Regions from separate parts of the Variovorax ureilyticus genome, predicted to be linked through region 1. Evidence: riboswitches for the same ligand, from Rfam matches in the RefSeq annotation. Region 1 holds a riboswitch; the other holds the start of a gene.

What was found. A riboswitch is a leader RNA that binds a small molecule or an ion and turns the genes downstream of it on or off. The one in region 1 is predicted to bind glycine.
Region 2: linked by a shared signal. The riboswitch ahead of WKW77_RS10780 (D-amino acid dehydrogenase) and the one ahead of gcvT (glycine cleavage system aminomethyltransferase GcvT) in region 1 are both predicted to bind glycine.

What each region holds. Positions count from the first base shown of each region.
Region 1 covers NZ_JBBKZU010000003.1:406,237-412,892, reverse strand. Annotated here, with positions in the region: gene WKW77_RS09410 (phospholipase D-like domain-containing protein) at 1-93, shown strand, start outside; gene WKW77_RS09405 (dienelactone hydrolase family protein) at 159-848, shown strand; gene WKW77_RS09400 (ROK family protein) at 850-1,935, opposite strand; gene WKW77_RS09395 (alpha/beta fold hydrolase) at 1,957-2,745, opposite strand; gene WKW77_RS09390 (ABC transporter permease/substrate-binding protein) at 2,884-4,416, shown strand; glycine riboswitch at 4,438-4,536, shown strand; glycine riboswitch at 4,549-4,668, shown strand; gene gcvT (glycine cleavage system aminomethyltransferase GcvT) at 4,683-5,882, shown strand; gene gcvH (glycine cleavage system protein GcvH) at 5,925-6,302, shown strand; gene gcvP (aminomethyl-transferring glycine dehydrogenase) at 6,358-6,656, shown strand, end outside.
Region 2 covers NZ_JBBKZU010000004.1:122,070-128,725, forward strand. Annotated here, with positions in the region: gene WKW77_RS10760 (TonB-dependent receptor) at 1-675, shown strand, start outside; gene WKW77_RS10765 (copper chaperone PCu(A)C domain-containing protein) at 707-1,615, shown strand; gene WKW77_RS10770 (PhaM family polyhydroxyalkanoate granule multifunctional regulatory protein) at 1,699-2,463, shown strand; gene WKW77_RS10775 (FIST signal transduction protein) at 2,504-3,772, shown strand; gene WKW77_RS10780 (D-amino acid dehydrogenase) at 3,733-5,046, opposite strand; glycine riboswitch at 5,135-5,241, opposite strand; glycine riboswitch at 5,242-5,345, opposite strand; gene WKW77_RS10785 (FAD-dependent oxidoreductase) at 5,381-6,622, opposite strand.

The DNA of each region.
Region 1 (6,656 bases):
GCTTCGGCCGGCGACACCTACCGGGCGCGCCAGCCGGGCCTGATTCGTGACGTGGCCGAAGGGTTGTTGCTGACCATCGCCTTCCAGCTCTGAGCCTTCATGGCCGATACTTCTCGCCCCTCGTCGACCGAAACACCAATCAACCTCAGGAGATCTCCATGGGAAATGTCGTGCAGTTCAAGCGCCCCGACGGCGGCAGCGTCAACGGCTATCTGGCCGAGGCCGACAAGGCGGTCGGCTCGGTGGTGGTGATCCAGGAATGGTGGGGCATCAACGACCAGATCCGCGGCGTGGCGGACCGCTTCGCCAATGCGGGCTTCACGGCGCTGGTGCCCGACCTCTATCGCGGCAAGTCCACCGTCGAGGCCGAGGAAGCCCATCACCTGATGACGGGCCTGAACTTCGGCGACGCCGCATCGCAGGACGTTCGCGGCGCCGTCCAATACCTGAAGGCGCGCGGCGGCAAGGTGGGCGTCACCGGCTACTGCATGGGCGGTGCACTCACGGTGCTGGGCTTGACCATGGCGCCCGAAGCCGATGCCGGCGTGGTCTGGTACGGCTACCCCCCGCTCGAATACGTCGACGCCTCGAAGATCAAGGCACCGGTGATGGCGCACTGGGCAACGCAGGACGAGGCCTTCGCGATCGCCGGCGTCGATGCGCTCGAAGAAAAGCTCCGCGGCGCGGGCGTGCGCTACGAAGGCCACCGCTACCTGGCGCATCACGCCTTCGCCAACGAAACCGCGCAAGGGCCGGGACGCATCCCGATCACGCAGTACGACGCGGTCTGGGCGCAACTCGCGTGGGACCGGACACTGCGCTTCTTCGGCAAGGAGCTGGCGGGCTGATTCAGGAGGCCTTCGCCGCCTTGTTGCAGTAGCTCGCGTTGCCGAGGCCCGTGCCGATGGTCAGCACGGCCCAGCGCTTCACGTCGCGCATGAAGGGCAGCTCGCTCAGGCCCTGCACGACCGCGTCGTTGTGCATGAGCACGACGGTCGGCTCCCCGCCGATCGTCGGGATCCGCTTGCACAGCCGGCTCGGCAGGTGGAAGTTCTCGCTCTCCCAGTCGCCGGGCAGGTTCTGCGCGCCGCGCGCGATCGATCCGTCCTTGCGGATCAGACCCGGGCAGCCGATGCCGATGAAAGGGGCGAGGCGGATGCCCTTCCTGCCGCAGTAGCGCATCTGCTCTTCGAGCATCTCCACCAGGCGGTCGACCAGCACCTTGCGGCTGGGCCCGTCGTCGGCGTGGCGCCACTTCTCGCGGTGGATCACCTTGGCCTTCGACAGGTCGCGTGCACGCCGCCTGCGCGTCTTGACGATGCCGCAGCGCACGTTGGTGCCGCCGATGTCGAGCGCGAGGATCGCGTCGTGCCCCTTGAGCAGCGGCGGCGGCACCAGATGCACCCATCCGAGCAGGCCGCCGTCGTCGGTCTCGTGGCTGATGCGGCCCAGTTGCACGGAGATCCCCATGTCCTCCAGCAGGGCCGAGGTCTGCAGGATCGCCCGTTCCCCCACATCGCTCTCCGGAAAGCCACCGCCGATCACGATTCGCTCCACCCCCTTCCATGACGGATGGTGCATGAAGCGCTCGGTCACCCAGGCCAGTTCCTCGGCGAATTCCTCGATGACCCCGTGGACCACGTCCGCGGCCTCCGACGCCTTCTTGCCGAGTGCCTGATCGAGCGCCTTCTTCGTCAGTTCCCTGGAATGCAGGCCGCCCAGCGGATCGTTGCCCTTCTTGCGACGCCGTCGGCGCCAGCGTTCGAGCAGTTCGCGGAACGCAGTCTGGCTCGCCTGGTCGCCGACGAAACCGTCCTTGTCGCGCAACTGGAGGCTGTAGCCCTCGACCACCACCGAGGGCAGCTCGCGCGCGCCATGCACGTCGGGCAGCGGATGGTGGTCGCCGGTGCGCTTGCGGTGCTTGTGCCTGGCCATGCCTTGCCGCTCCTTCGCCGTTCAATCGGCGGTCGTCTTCAAAATGAGGCGCGCGGTTTCCTCCGGCGCATCCCAGTGCGGATAGTGGCCGCAACGCTCGAACCAGTGCAGCCGCGCGTCCGGGAACAATCGCTGCGCGCGCTCGGCCTGCCGGGGAAGGCAGATCCGGTCGGAACGGCCCCACCCGATCACGAGCCTCTTGCCCGGACGGCCGGCGGCGATGCCTTCCATGGGCGCGGCTCGCACAAGTCCGCCGAGCATCGCGCCGAACGATGCCGAAGCAGCGCAACTGCGCATCTCCTCCACCAGATGCGAAGCAGAAAGCAGCTCCGGCCGCGCCGAAAGCTGCGCGAGGAGCAGCCCGCGCGACCATTCGTGCGTGGCGATCGCCGGCATCGAATGCCGCATCAGCCGCGCCATACGCCACCAGAAGCACGCCGATGCCCAGTAGGCCTGCCGTTCCCAGCCGGCCCAGAAGCCCAACGGGCCCAGCGACACCACGGCGCCGACCACGCCCCCCCGTCGCGCCAGTTCGAGCACCAGCTGGGCGCCGAGCGAACTGCCCACCGCATCGGTGCCGAGCAGTTCGTGTTCCCGCAGAAACTGCGAGACGGCATCGGACATCGTACGGATCGAGACCTCGCCGGGCAGGGACGGACTCTTGCCGAAACCCGGCAAGTCGATCGCTGTCACGCTGCGCTCGGCGGCCAGCGGCTTCAGCACCGTCCGCCATGATCGCCAATTGCTGCCGAGCCCGTGAACGAGCAGCAACGGCTTGCCTTCGCCGCGGCGGACGTAATTGATGAGCACGCTTCAGTTTGCGTTCAGATTTGTCAACCCAGCATCGGCCCGACGCACCGCCCGCTGTAGGACAACACCTCGGCGCCGATCACGCTATGCCGCTCCCTCCCCTGTTCCACAAGGCGGTCGGGCCGATACACTGGATCGATGACGCCGCTGCGCCGCATCTGGTTCGCCGCCCTTGCCTGCGTGGGGCTCCTTTGGGGCGCGATGCCGTCGCACGCTCAGCAAGAAACGATGCGCGTCGGTTCCAAGCGCTTCACGGAGTCGTACATCCTCGCCGAGGTGCTGGCGCAGACGGCCGCTTCGCATCTGCCGTCCCAGCCCGTGGTGCGGCAAGGGCTCGGCAACACCGCCATCGTCTACGAGGCGCTGAACTCCGGCGGCATCGACCTCTATGCCGAATACACCGGGACCATCGCGCTGGAGATCCTCAAGAGCAACGGATCGATGACGCTCGAGCAGATGAACGCCGCGCTGCGCCCCCTCGGCCTGGGCGCCGCGATTCCGCTGGGCTTCAACGACGGCTACGCGCTCGCGATGCGCGCGGCGGACGCGGACCGGCTCGGCATCCGCACCCTGAGCGATCTTGCCAAGCACACCGGGCTGAAGCTGGGCCTGTCGAACGAATTCATCGGCCGCGCCGACGGCTGGCAGGGGCTCGCCGATCGCTACGGGTTCAAGCAGGGGCCGACCGGTCTCGACCACGGCCTGGCCTACGACGCCATCGCCGCGAAGCAGATCGACGTGATGGACATCTACACCACCGACGCGAAGATCGACCATCTCGGCCTGCGCGTGCTGGAGGACGACCGGCAGTACTTCCCGCGCTACGACGCCGTCGTGCTCTACCGCCTCGACCTGCCCACGCGCTGGCCGGCCGCATGGGCTGCCTTGCAGAAGCTCGAAGGCCGCATCGACGAGCGGACCATGATCGCGATGAATGCGCGCGCCGAGCTCAACGGCGCGGCCTTCGACTCCATCGCGCGGGACTTCCTCGCGCCCGCCAAGGCGCAGGCGCCGGCCGGCGCAGCAGGATCCCGCGACACCGCCGCGCGCGGCTTCACCGCCAAGCTGTTCGGTCCGGACTTCGGCCGCCTCGCCCGCCAGCACCTGCTGCTGGTCGCGATCTCCGTCGGGCTCGCGATCCTGATCGCGGTGCCCCTGGGCATCCTCGTGTTTCCCCGCCTGCGCGCCCGCGCGCTGGTGCTCGGGCTGACGGGGCTGCTGCAGACCATCCCATCGCTTGCGCTGCTGGCGATCCTGATCTCGCTCGTCGGCGTGATCGGCACCTTGCCTGCGTTGATCGCACTCACCCTGTATTCGCTGCTGCCCATCATGCGCAACACGGTGACCGGGCTGACGGAAGTGCCGTCCGGGCTGCGGATGGCCGGCACGGCGCTGGGCATGACCCACGGCCAAAGCCTGCGCCTGGTGCAGTTGCCGCTGGCGCTGCCCACCATCCTGGCCGGCGTGCGGACGGCGACCACCATCGCGATCGGCACCGCGACCATCGCCGCCTTCATCGGCGCGGGCGGCTTCGGCGAGCGGATCGTGACCGGCCTCGCGCTCAATGACCGCCAGTTGCTCGCGGCCGGCGCGATTCCGGCCGCGGCGTTGGCGCTGCTGAGCGAAGCGGTCTTCGAAATCCTCGAGTACCTGATGCGTCGCGGGCGCTGAGGAGACTGTCGATCCCTTACACTCGCCCAGTCAGGAGAGAGCCTCGCGCGACGGGGCCGCCGAAGGCGCAGGGCCCCGCATTGCAGGGGCCCGAACGCTCAGGCAAAAGGACTGACGAAGCGCCCCAGCGGGCGTTTCCTTGCTGGAGAGAGGCGACCCGCCCCGCAATGACGGATGGCGGAATCGTCCACCGAAGGAGCAAGCCTCGATCGTGGGGTGAATCTCTCAGGTAAAGCGGACAGCAGGGGTGGCCCATGGCTCCGGTCATGGATCGGACTACCCCTTTGCCTTTGGAGAATGCCTTGGCTTCCGCATCGACCGACGACCTTCTGAAGACGCCGCTCCACGCCCTGCACGTGGAACTCGGCGCGCGCATGGTGCCTTTCGCGGGTTACGCGATGCCCGTGCAATACCCCGCCGGCCTGATGGCCGAGCACAAACACACACGCGAGGCCGCCGGCCTGTTCGACATCTCGCACATGGGCCAGCTTCGACTGGTCGGTCCCGACGCCGCGGCCGCATTCGAGACTCTCATGCCGGTCGACGTTGCCGGGCTCGCGCCGGGCAAGCAGCGATACGGGCTGCTGCTCAATGACGAGGGCGGCATCCTCGACGACCTCATGTTCTTCAACGAAGGCCACGATTCGTGGTTCGTCGTGGTCAACGGCGCGTGCAAGGCCGCCGACATCGCGCACATCAACGCGAAGATCGGCCACCGCTGCCAGGTCCTGCCGATGCCCGACCACGCCTTGCTCGCGCTTCAGGGTCCGCAGGCCGCATCGACGCTCGCGCGGCTTTCGCCCGGCATCGAGCAGTTCGTCTTCATGACCGGCGGTGCAGTGCGCATCGGCAATATCCCGGCCTTCGTCACCCGCAGCGGCTATACCGGCGAGGACGGCTTCGAGATTTCCGTTGCTGCCGCCGATGCCGAAGCGCTCGCCCGGCTGCTGCTGGCGCAACCCGAAGTCAAGCCGATCGGCCTCGGCGCGCGCAATTCGCTGCGGCTCGAAGCGGGGCTGTGCCTCTACGGCAACGACATCGACGAAACCACCACGCCCGTCGAGGCTTCGCTCGGCTGGGCGATGCAAAAGGTTCGCCGCGCGGGCGGCGCGCGCGAAGGCGGCTTCCCGGGCGCCGCGAAGATCCTGGCGCAGTTCACCGCATCGACCGGCACGGCCGGCCATCTCGACCACGACACCCTCAAGCGCAAGCGCGTGGGCCTCGTCGCGCTGGAGCGTATCCCGGTGCGCGACGGCACCCCGCTCGAATCCTTCGAAGGCGCGGCCATTGGCCATGTCACCAGCGGGCTGCTCGGTCCGACGGTCGACCGGCCGATCGCCATGGGCTACGTCGCGCTCGCCTATGCCGAGCCCGGCACGCGCATCCAGGCGATCGTGCGCGGCAAGCCGGTACCGATGGAAGTCAGCACCATGCCTTTCGTTCCCGCCCGCTACTACCGCGGCTGAAGTCACACGCTTTCACCGTTTTTTCATCAAGGAGCATTTTTCATGACCACCAAGTTCACCAAGGATCACGAGTGGGTCCGCACCGAATCGGATGCGGCGCTCGTCACCGTCGGCATCACCGTCCACGCGCAGGACGCGCTCGGCGATGTGGTCTTCGTCGACCTGCCGGAGGTGGGAAAGTCCTTCGCCCAGGGCGAGGTGGCCGGTGTGGTCGAGTCGGTCAAGGCGGCGGCGGATGTGTTCATGCCCGTTTCCGGCGAGATCACGGAAGTCAACGAAGCGCTGCGCGCCGATCCGTCGCTGGCCAACAGCGCGCCGATGGAAGGGGGCTGGTTCTTCAAGGTGCGCGTGAGCGATCCTGCACAGCTCGATGCACTCCTGGACGAAACCGCCTACGAGAAGTTCTCGGCTGAAAGCTGAGTCACCGAGGAAGCCCCTCTCCTTGCCCTGCCTGCCCTCTTTGCGAACCGCTGACATGTCGACCGTCCTGCCCCTCACCCCCTCGCTCGGCGATCTCGAGAACGCCGATGAATTCATCGCACGCCACGTCGGAATCGAACCCCAGGACGAAGCGCGCATGCTGCCGGCCATCGGCTCCGCCACGCGCGCAGAGCTGATCGACGGCATCGTGCCGCCGGCCATCCGCCGCGCCAGGCCCATGCGCCTGCCGCCGGCAGTGACGGAAGCCGAAGCGCTGGCCGAACTCAAGGCCATCGCCGGCAAGAACAAGGTCGCGAAGAGCTACATCGGCCAGGGCTACTACGGCACGCACAC
Region 2 (6,656 bases), on a different contig from region 1:
CGCTATCCGACCGTCGGCGAGCTCTACGGCGCCACGTCGGGCGGTGCACTGGCGTTCATCAACGACCCCAACCTGAAGCCTGAGAAGTCGTGGACCGGCGAGTTGTCGGCCGAGAAGGACCTGGGCAACGGGATCGCACGCGCGACCTTCTTCCACGAGACGACCGACGATGCGCTCTACAGCCAGCTCATCCCGAACACGAGCATCTCGCGGGTGCAGAACGTCGACAGGGTACGCACCAACGGACTGGAGGTGGCCTACACGGGCGAAAACGTCTTCGTGCGCGGCCTGGACCTCGGCGCGAGCCTCACCTATGCTGATTCGGAGATCGTGGCCAACGCGGCCTTTCCCGCCAGCGTCGGCAAATGGCAGCCGCGCGTGCCGCAATGGCGCTCGACGGTCTACGGCACCTACAAGCCCGACGCGCAGTGGGCCTTCACCGTGGCCGCGCGCTACAGCGGCAGGCAGTATTCGACCCTCGACAACAGCGACGTGAACGGCTTCGCCTACTTCGGCGCGAGCAGGTACTTCACCGTCGACCTGCGCGTTCGCTACCAGATCGACCGCCGCTGGGCGGCGGCCTTCGGCATCGACAACGCCAACAACGACCAGTACTGGAATTTCCACCCGTATCCGCAGCGCACCTACACCGCAGAACTTCGCTACGACCTCTGACCCGACATACAACACTTCACGAAAGTCTCCGATGAACACCTCCATGAACGCCTCCTTCCCGCTTCGCCGGCTCGCCGCCTGCATCGTGTTCGCCTGGACCGGCAGCGCCTTCGCCCATGTGAGCCTGCCGCCGGGCGGCGCCACCGCCGGCAGCGAGTACGAAGCGGCTTTCCGCGTCGGCCATGCCTGCCAGGGCGCGAAAAGCACCACCGGCATCACCGTTCGCCTGCCCAAGGGCTTTGCCTTCACCGACGCGCAGGCGCGCAAGGGCTGGAAGCTCGAAGCACCGCCGGCCGGCGACAACGGCGGCGAAGTGCGCTGGAAGGCGGAGAACGCCCAGGCCGCGCTGCCCACCGGCGAGCGCGCGGAATTCGTGCTGCGCGGCAAGCTGCCCGCCACGCCGGGCGTGCTGTGGTTCAAGGTGCTGCAGGACTGCGACACGGGCAGCTCGGACTGGGCGCAGGTTCCCGCCAGCGGCACCTCCACCGCCGGCCTCGACAGCCCGGCCGCGCGGCTCGACGTGCTGGCAGCCGGCGTCGCGCCGGTCGATGTGCGCGATGCGTGGATCCGTGCTTCCGTGCCCGGCCAAAGCGGCACCGGCGCTTTCATGAAGCTCAGCGCGCCCTCGGGTGCCCGGCTCGTCGGCGCTTCCACGCCTGCGGCGGGCGTCGCCGAAGTCCACGAGATGAAGATGGAAGGCGACACCATGCGCATGCGCGGCCTGCCGAGCCTGGAACTGCCCGCGCGCCAGACAGTCGAGTTCAAGCCCGGCGGCTACCACCTGATGCTGATGGATCTGAAGCAGCCGCTCGTCAATGGAACGAGCGTTCCGCTGACGCTGCTCTTCGAAGACGCGAAGGGCCAGAGGAGCTCGCTCGAGCTCAAGGTGCCGGTTCAGACGGCCTCCGGCGCGGCCGCGGCAGGCGAGCACAAGCATTGACGGACAGGGCGGCGCGGGCCGCCCAAAACGCGGCCGCCTTGGAGTAAGCTGGCCGCACAACAACTCTCGTCCCGAGGCCCTTCATGAGCGACACGAGCAAGCCTTTCGCCTTCAGCCAGTTCGTTCCCGGATTCGATTTCCTCAAGAACCTGGCCAGCGGAAGCGCGGCAGCGGGCGCGACGCCCGGCATGCCGAGTCTCGCGAGTTGGGTCGCCCCGACACTCAGCGTCGAAGAAGTCGACAAGCGCATCCAGGAGCTCAAGACCGTGCAGTTCTGGCTCGAGCAGAACGGGCATGCGCTCAAGGCCACCATCCAGGCGCTCGAAGTGCAGAAGATGACGCTGTCGACCCTGCGCGGCATGAACGTGCAGATGGAGGATCTCGCGAGCGTCTTCACGCGGCAGGCGATGGCTGCGTCCGAGCCCGCGGCGGCACCCGCACCCAAGCCGGAGCCGAAGAAGGCCGAACCGGTCGTTGAAGCAGAAGAAGCGGAACAAGCGGAAGAAGCGGAAGAAGCGGAAGCCCCCGCGACCGCGAAGCCCTCCCGGCGCACGCGCGGCAACGGCGGCGACGCTGCGGCCGAGGAAGCGGGCGTGGTCGACCCGCTGCAATGGTGGGGGGCGCTCACGCAGCAATTCCAGCAGATCGCCAGCGCAGCCCTGCAGGAAGCTTCACAGTTGAAGATGCCCGTGATAGCCCAGCCGGCCACCGGCGCGGCGACGCGAAAGGCGCCGGCAGCCAAATCGGCCAAGCAGCCGGCTTCCGCGGAGAGCAAGGCGTCGGCCGGCGGCCAGCGTGCCGCCGCTGCCGGCAAGACGCGGGCTCCGGCGCGCAAGCGGGCGCGCTGAAGCCGGCACCGTATCCCTTCCCGCAGCGAAAGCCGTGCCCATGAAGATGTTTCCCTCGGGCCACGCCACCCATCCGCAATGGCGCATGGCCGCAGGGCTGGTGCTCGCGCAACTTCGGGCACAGATGGCGCTGCCCGACTACGCGCAGTCGCCGACGTTGGGCCTGCTCTACATCACCGACCACTATTCGGCCGATGCGCAGGAGATCCTTGATCACCTGGGCGCCGAACTGCCCGAGGTGACCGACTGGTCCGGCACGGTGGGCGTCGGCGTCTCGGCCAACAACGCCGAATATTTCGACGAGCCGGCCCTCAGCGTGATGCTTTGCGAGCTGCCGAGCGACCAGTACCGGGTGTTCTCCGGCGTGGCGCCGCTCGCGAGCACCGAGATGAGCGGCTTCTCGGCGCACACGGCACTCGTCCATGCCGACCCGCACACGCCCGAGCTCGCCGAGCTGATCGCCGAGATGGCGGAGCGCACCGATACCGGCTATCTCTTCGGTGGCCTCTCGTCTGGCCGTGCCGGCTCGCTGCAGTTCGCTGTCGGCGGCAACGGCAACATCCCGGGCCACGGCGCGCACGGCGGGGTGTTTTCTGGCGGCCTCTCAGGCGTGGTGTTCGGCGAAGGCGTGCGACTGGTGTCGCGCGTCACGCAGGGCTGCCAGCCGGTGTCGGAGGAACGCGAGATCACGGAGGCCGACGGCAACCTGCTGCTCAAGCTCGATGGCCGGCCGGCCCTCGACGTGCTGCTGGAGGATCTGCACGTGTCGCTCGACGAGCCCGAGCAGGCCATCGCCGCAGTCCGCGCCACGCTGGTGGGCCTCGCGGAAGCCGGCACCGATCGTGTTCGCCGCACGCGCGATCTGGGTTCCGACGTGCGGGTGCGGCACATCATCGGCCTCGATCCGACCCGGCGCGGCGTGGCGATCGCGGACGTCGTCGAGCCCGGCATGCTCATGTCCTTCTGCCGACGCAACGCGCAGGCCGCGCGCGCCGATCTCATGCGCGTCTGTGCCGAGATCCGCGAGGAACTGGAGCCCGAGGAGCAGACGCTCGCCACCGCGCGCGCGGTCGCCGGCGATGAAACCGGTGCGGGGCCGCATCCGGCGCGCCGCGTCGCAGGTGCGGTGTACGTGAGCTGCTCGGGCCGTGGGGGGCCGCACTTCGGCGCGCCGAACGCCGAGTTGCAGATCGTGCGCCACGCGCTTGGCGACGTGCCGCTCGTCGGCTTTTTCGCCGCCGGCGAGATCGCGCGGCATCACCTCTACGGCTACACCGGCGTGCTGACGGTCTTCACGGCCGGCGACTGAGCGGCACGCAGCCCGGTGAACGCGAAATCCACCTCGGGCGCGAGCCCGCTCACGATGCGCGCGATCGACTTTCCGGAGCCGCACGCGTGCGTCCAGCCGAGCGTGCCGTGGCCCGTGTTGAGGAACAGGTTCGGCAGCTTGGTCGCGCCGATCAGCGGCACGTTGCTCGGCGTCGCGGGGCGCAGGCCGGTCCAGAACTGCGCCTTCGATGCATCGCCCGCGCCGGGGAAGAGCTGCTCCACCCGACGCACGATCGCTTCGCAGCGCACGCGGTTGAGGTCGCGGTCGTAGCCGTTCAGCTCCGCAGTGCCGGCGATGCGCAGGCGGTCGCCGTTGGCCGATGTGTAGCGCGAGAAGACGAGCTTGAACTCATCGTCGGTCAGCGAGACCTGGTGCGCCTTCGTGGGATCGATCACCGGCATCGTGACCGAGTAGCCCTTGGCCGGATAGATCGGCAGGCGGATGCCCAGCGGCGCTGCGTAGAGCGGGCTGAGCGAGCCCATCGCGAGCACGTAGGCGTCGCCGCGGATGCGCTGGAAGCGGCCTTCGCTGTCGGTGGCTTCGACGTGATCGATGGTGCCGCCGGCTTCGCGCAGCGCGGTCACGGTGTGGCTCATGAGAAAGCGCACGCCAGCGGCTTCGGCGAGCTTGACGAGCTCGCGCGCGAAGCGGTTCGCATCGCCCGATTCGTCTTCGGCGGTGTAGGTGGCGCCGGCGAGCTGCGGGCGCATGTGAGCCAGCGCAGGCTCGAGTGCCACGGCCTCGTCGGCCGAAATCACGCGGCGCTCGCAACCGAGGGCGCGCATCTGCTCGGCCGGCTCGAGCGCGCCATCGAATTCCTTCTGGTTCGTATAGAAGTGCAGGATGCCCTGGGTGCGTTGTTCGTAGCCGATGCCGGTGTCGCGCCGCAGTTGCTGAAGCGTGTCGCGGCTATAAGTGCCCAGGCGCACGATCTGCTCGATGTTGTGGCGGGTGCGCGCCGGGGAGCATTCGCGCAGGAACTGCAGTCCCCAGAGCCACTGCCGCATGTCGGCGCGCAGACGGAAGAGCAGCGGCGCGTCTTCCTTGCCGAGCCATTGCAGCACCTTGAGCGGTGCGCTGGGATTGGCCCACGGCTCGGCGTGGCTCACCGAGATCTGGCCGCCGTTGGCGAAGCTGGTTTCGGCGGCCGGGGTGGCCTGCCGGTCGATCACGGTCACTTCGTGGCCGAGCTGCTGGAGGTAGTAGGCTGAGGTCACGCCGAGCAGGCCGGCGCCAAGAACGATCACGCGCATTTCAGAACCCTTTGAGGTTGCAGCGCTTGGACGAATGGAAACCGGTGCTGTGAAAAAAGAAAAGCAACCGGACTCTCGCGTCCAAGTTGCCGCTCCCCCTGTCCTCGGTACCTGAGAGATTCACCCGTTGCACCCGCAACAGGGCTTGCTCCTTCGGTGCATCACATGGCGTGATGGCTCTCCAGACGGCTCTGACAGTCGATTGCAGTACGGGCCCGTTGCGAGCCGACCTGAGCGTTTATGGGAGTTTGCGCCTTCGGTGGGGCCGCCTTCGCGGCCCGCTCTCCTGCAAGTGGGGCGATTGTAGGGACTTCGCCGCGCGCCGGCTACAGGTCTACAGGCCGCGGAACGCGAAATCGAGCTCGGGCCGCAAGCCGCTCACGATGCGCGCGATGGACTTGCCCGCGCCGAGCGCGTTCGTCCAGCTCGGCGTGCCGGGGGCCGTATTGAGGAAAAGGTTGGGCAGCCGCGTCTTGCCGATCATCGGCAGGCGGTTGCTGCTGACCGCGTGCATCGCGGTTTCGAGCGACGCGCGGCTGGTGTCGACCACGCCCGGAAAGAGGGTCTCGACGCGGCGAAGGATTGCATCGAAGCGGTCCGAATCGGGTTCGTTCTCCTCGTCATCGGAGACGCGGACCGTGGAGGTGATGCGCAGGTGGTGGCCGCCGGCGTTCTCCACCCGCCGGATGCGCAGCTTGCCCTGGCGGTCGTGCAGCGCGATGCGGGGCGCCATCGAGAGATCCTTGGTCGGCAACGTGACCACGTACTCGCGCACAAAGCGCAGCGGCATGTCGATGCCGAGGTGCTCGGCATGCAGCACGCTCGATGCGCCGAGCGCCAGCACATAGGACTGCGCACGCACGATCATCGGCTGACCCTGTGCATCCAGCAGCTCGACGTGGTCGATGCGGCCGTCGCGCTCCTTCAGCGAGACCACGGTGTGCTTCATCATGAAGCGCACGCCTGCCGCGCGGCACAGGAAGACGATGCCTGCCGCGAACTGCGAAGGGTCGCGCGCCGGATCGTCGGGCGAGTAGGTCGCGCCAGCCAGTCGGCCGCCCAAGAGATGCAGGGATGGCTCCAACCCGATCGCCTCGTCGGCCGACAGCAGGCGGTCCTCGCAGCCCAGTTCCGACCAATGCGGGGCCCGTTCGATGCGTCCCCGGAACGACTTGGCATCGGTGTAGACGGTCATATGACCGGTCGAGCGCGGGCGCTGCGGCATGCCGGATTCATCGCGCAGCGCGAGGGCGCTCCGGCGGCTGTAGGCGGCCAGGCGGACCAGGTGATCGAGCGGATTGCTTCCGGGAGGCATCGCCGCGCGGTCGAGCAGCTTCCCGAAACGACGACGCACGAAGGCCCGAAGGCGCGACCAGGGACCTGGCGCCGGCTTCGTCGGCAACGATACGTGGCCGGTGTCGGGCGCCGCAGTGCCTTCGGGGGAGGGAATCCGGCCCCGGGCCTTGGCAGCCGGCGTCGCATGGCGATCGATCACGATCACCTCGTGACCGAGCTGCTGGAGGTAATAGGCCGTCGTGACGCCGTGCAGGCCGGCGCCGAGTACTACCACGCGCATGTCCGAATCCTTTTGGGAGGGCATGAACGGCCGG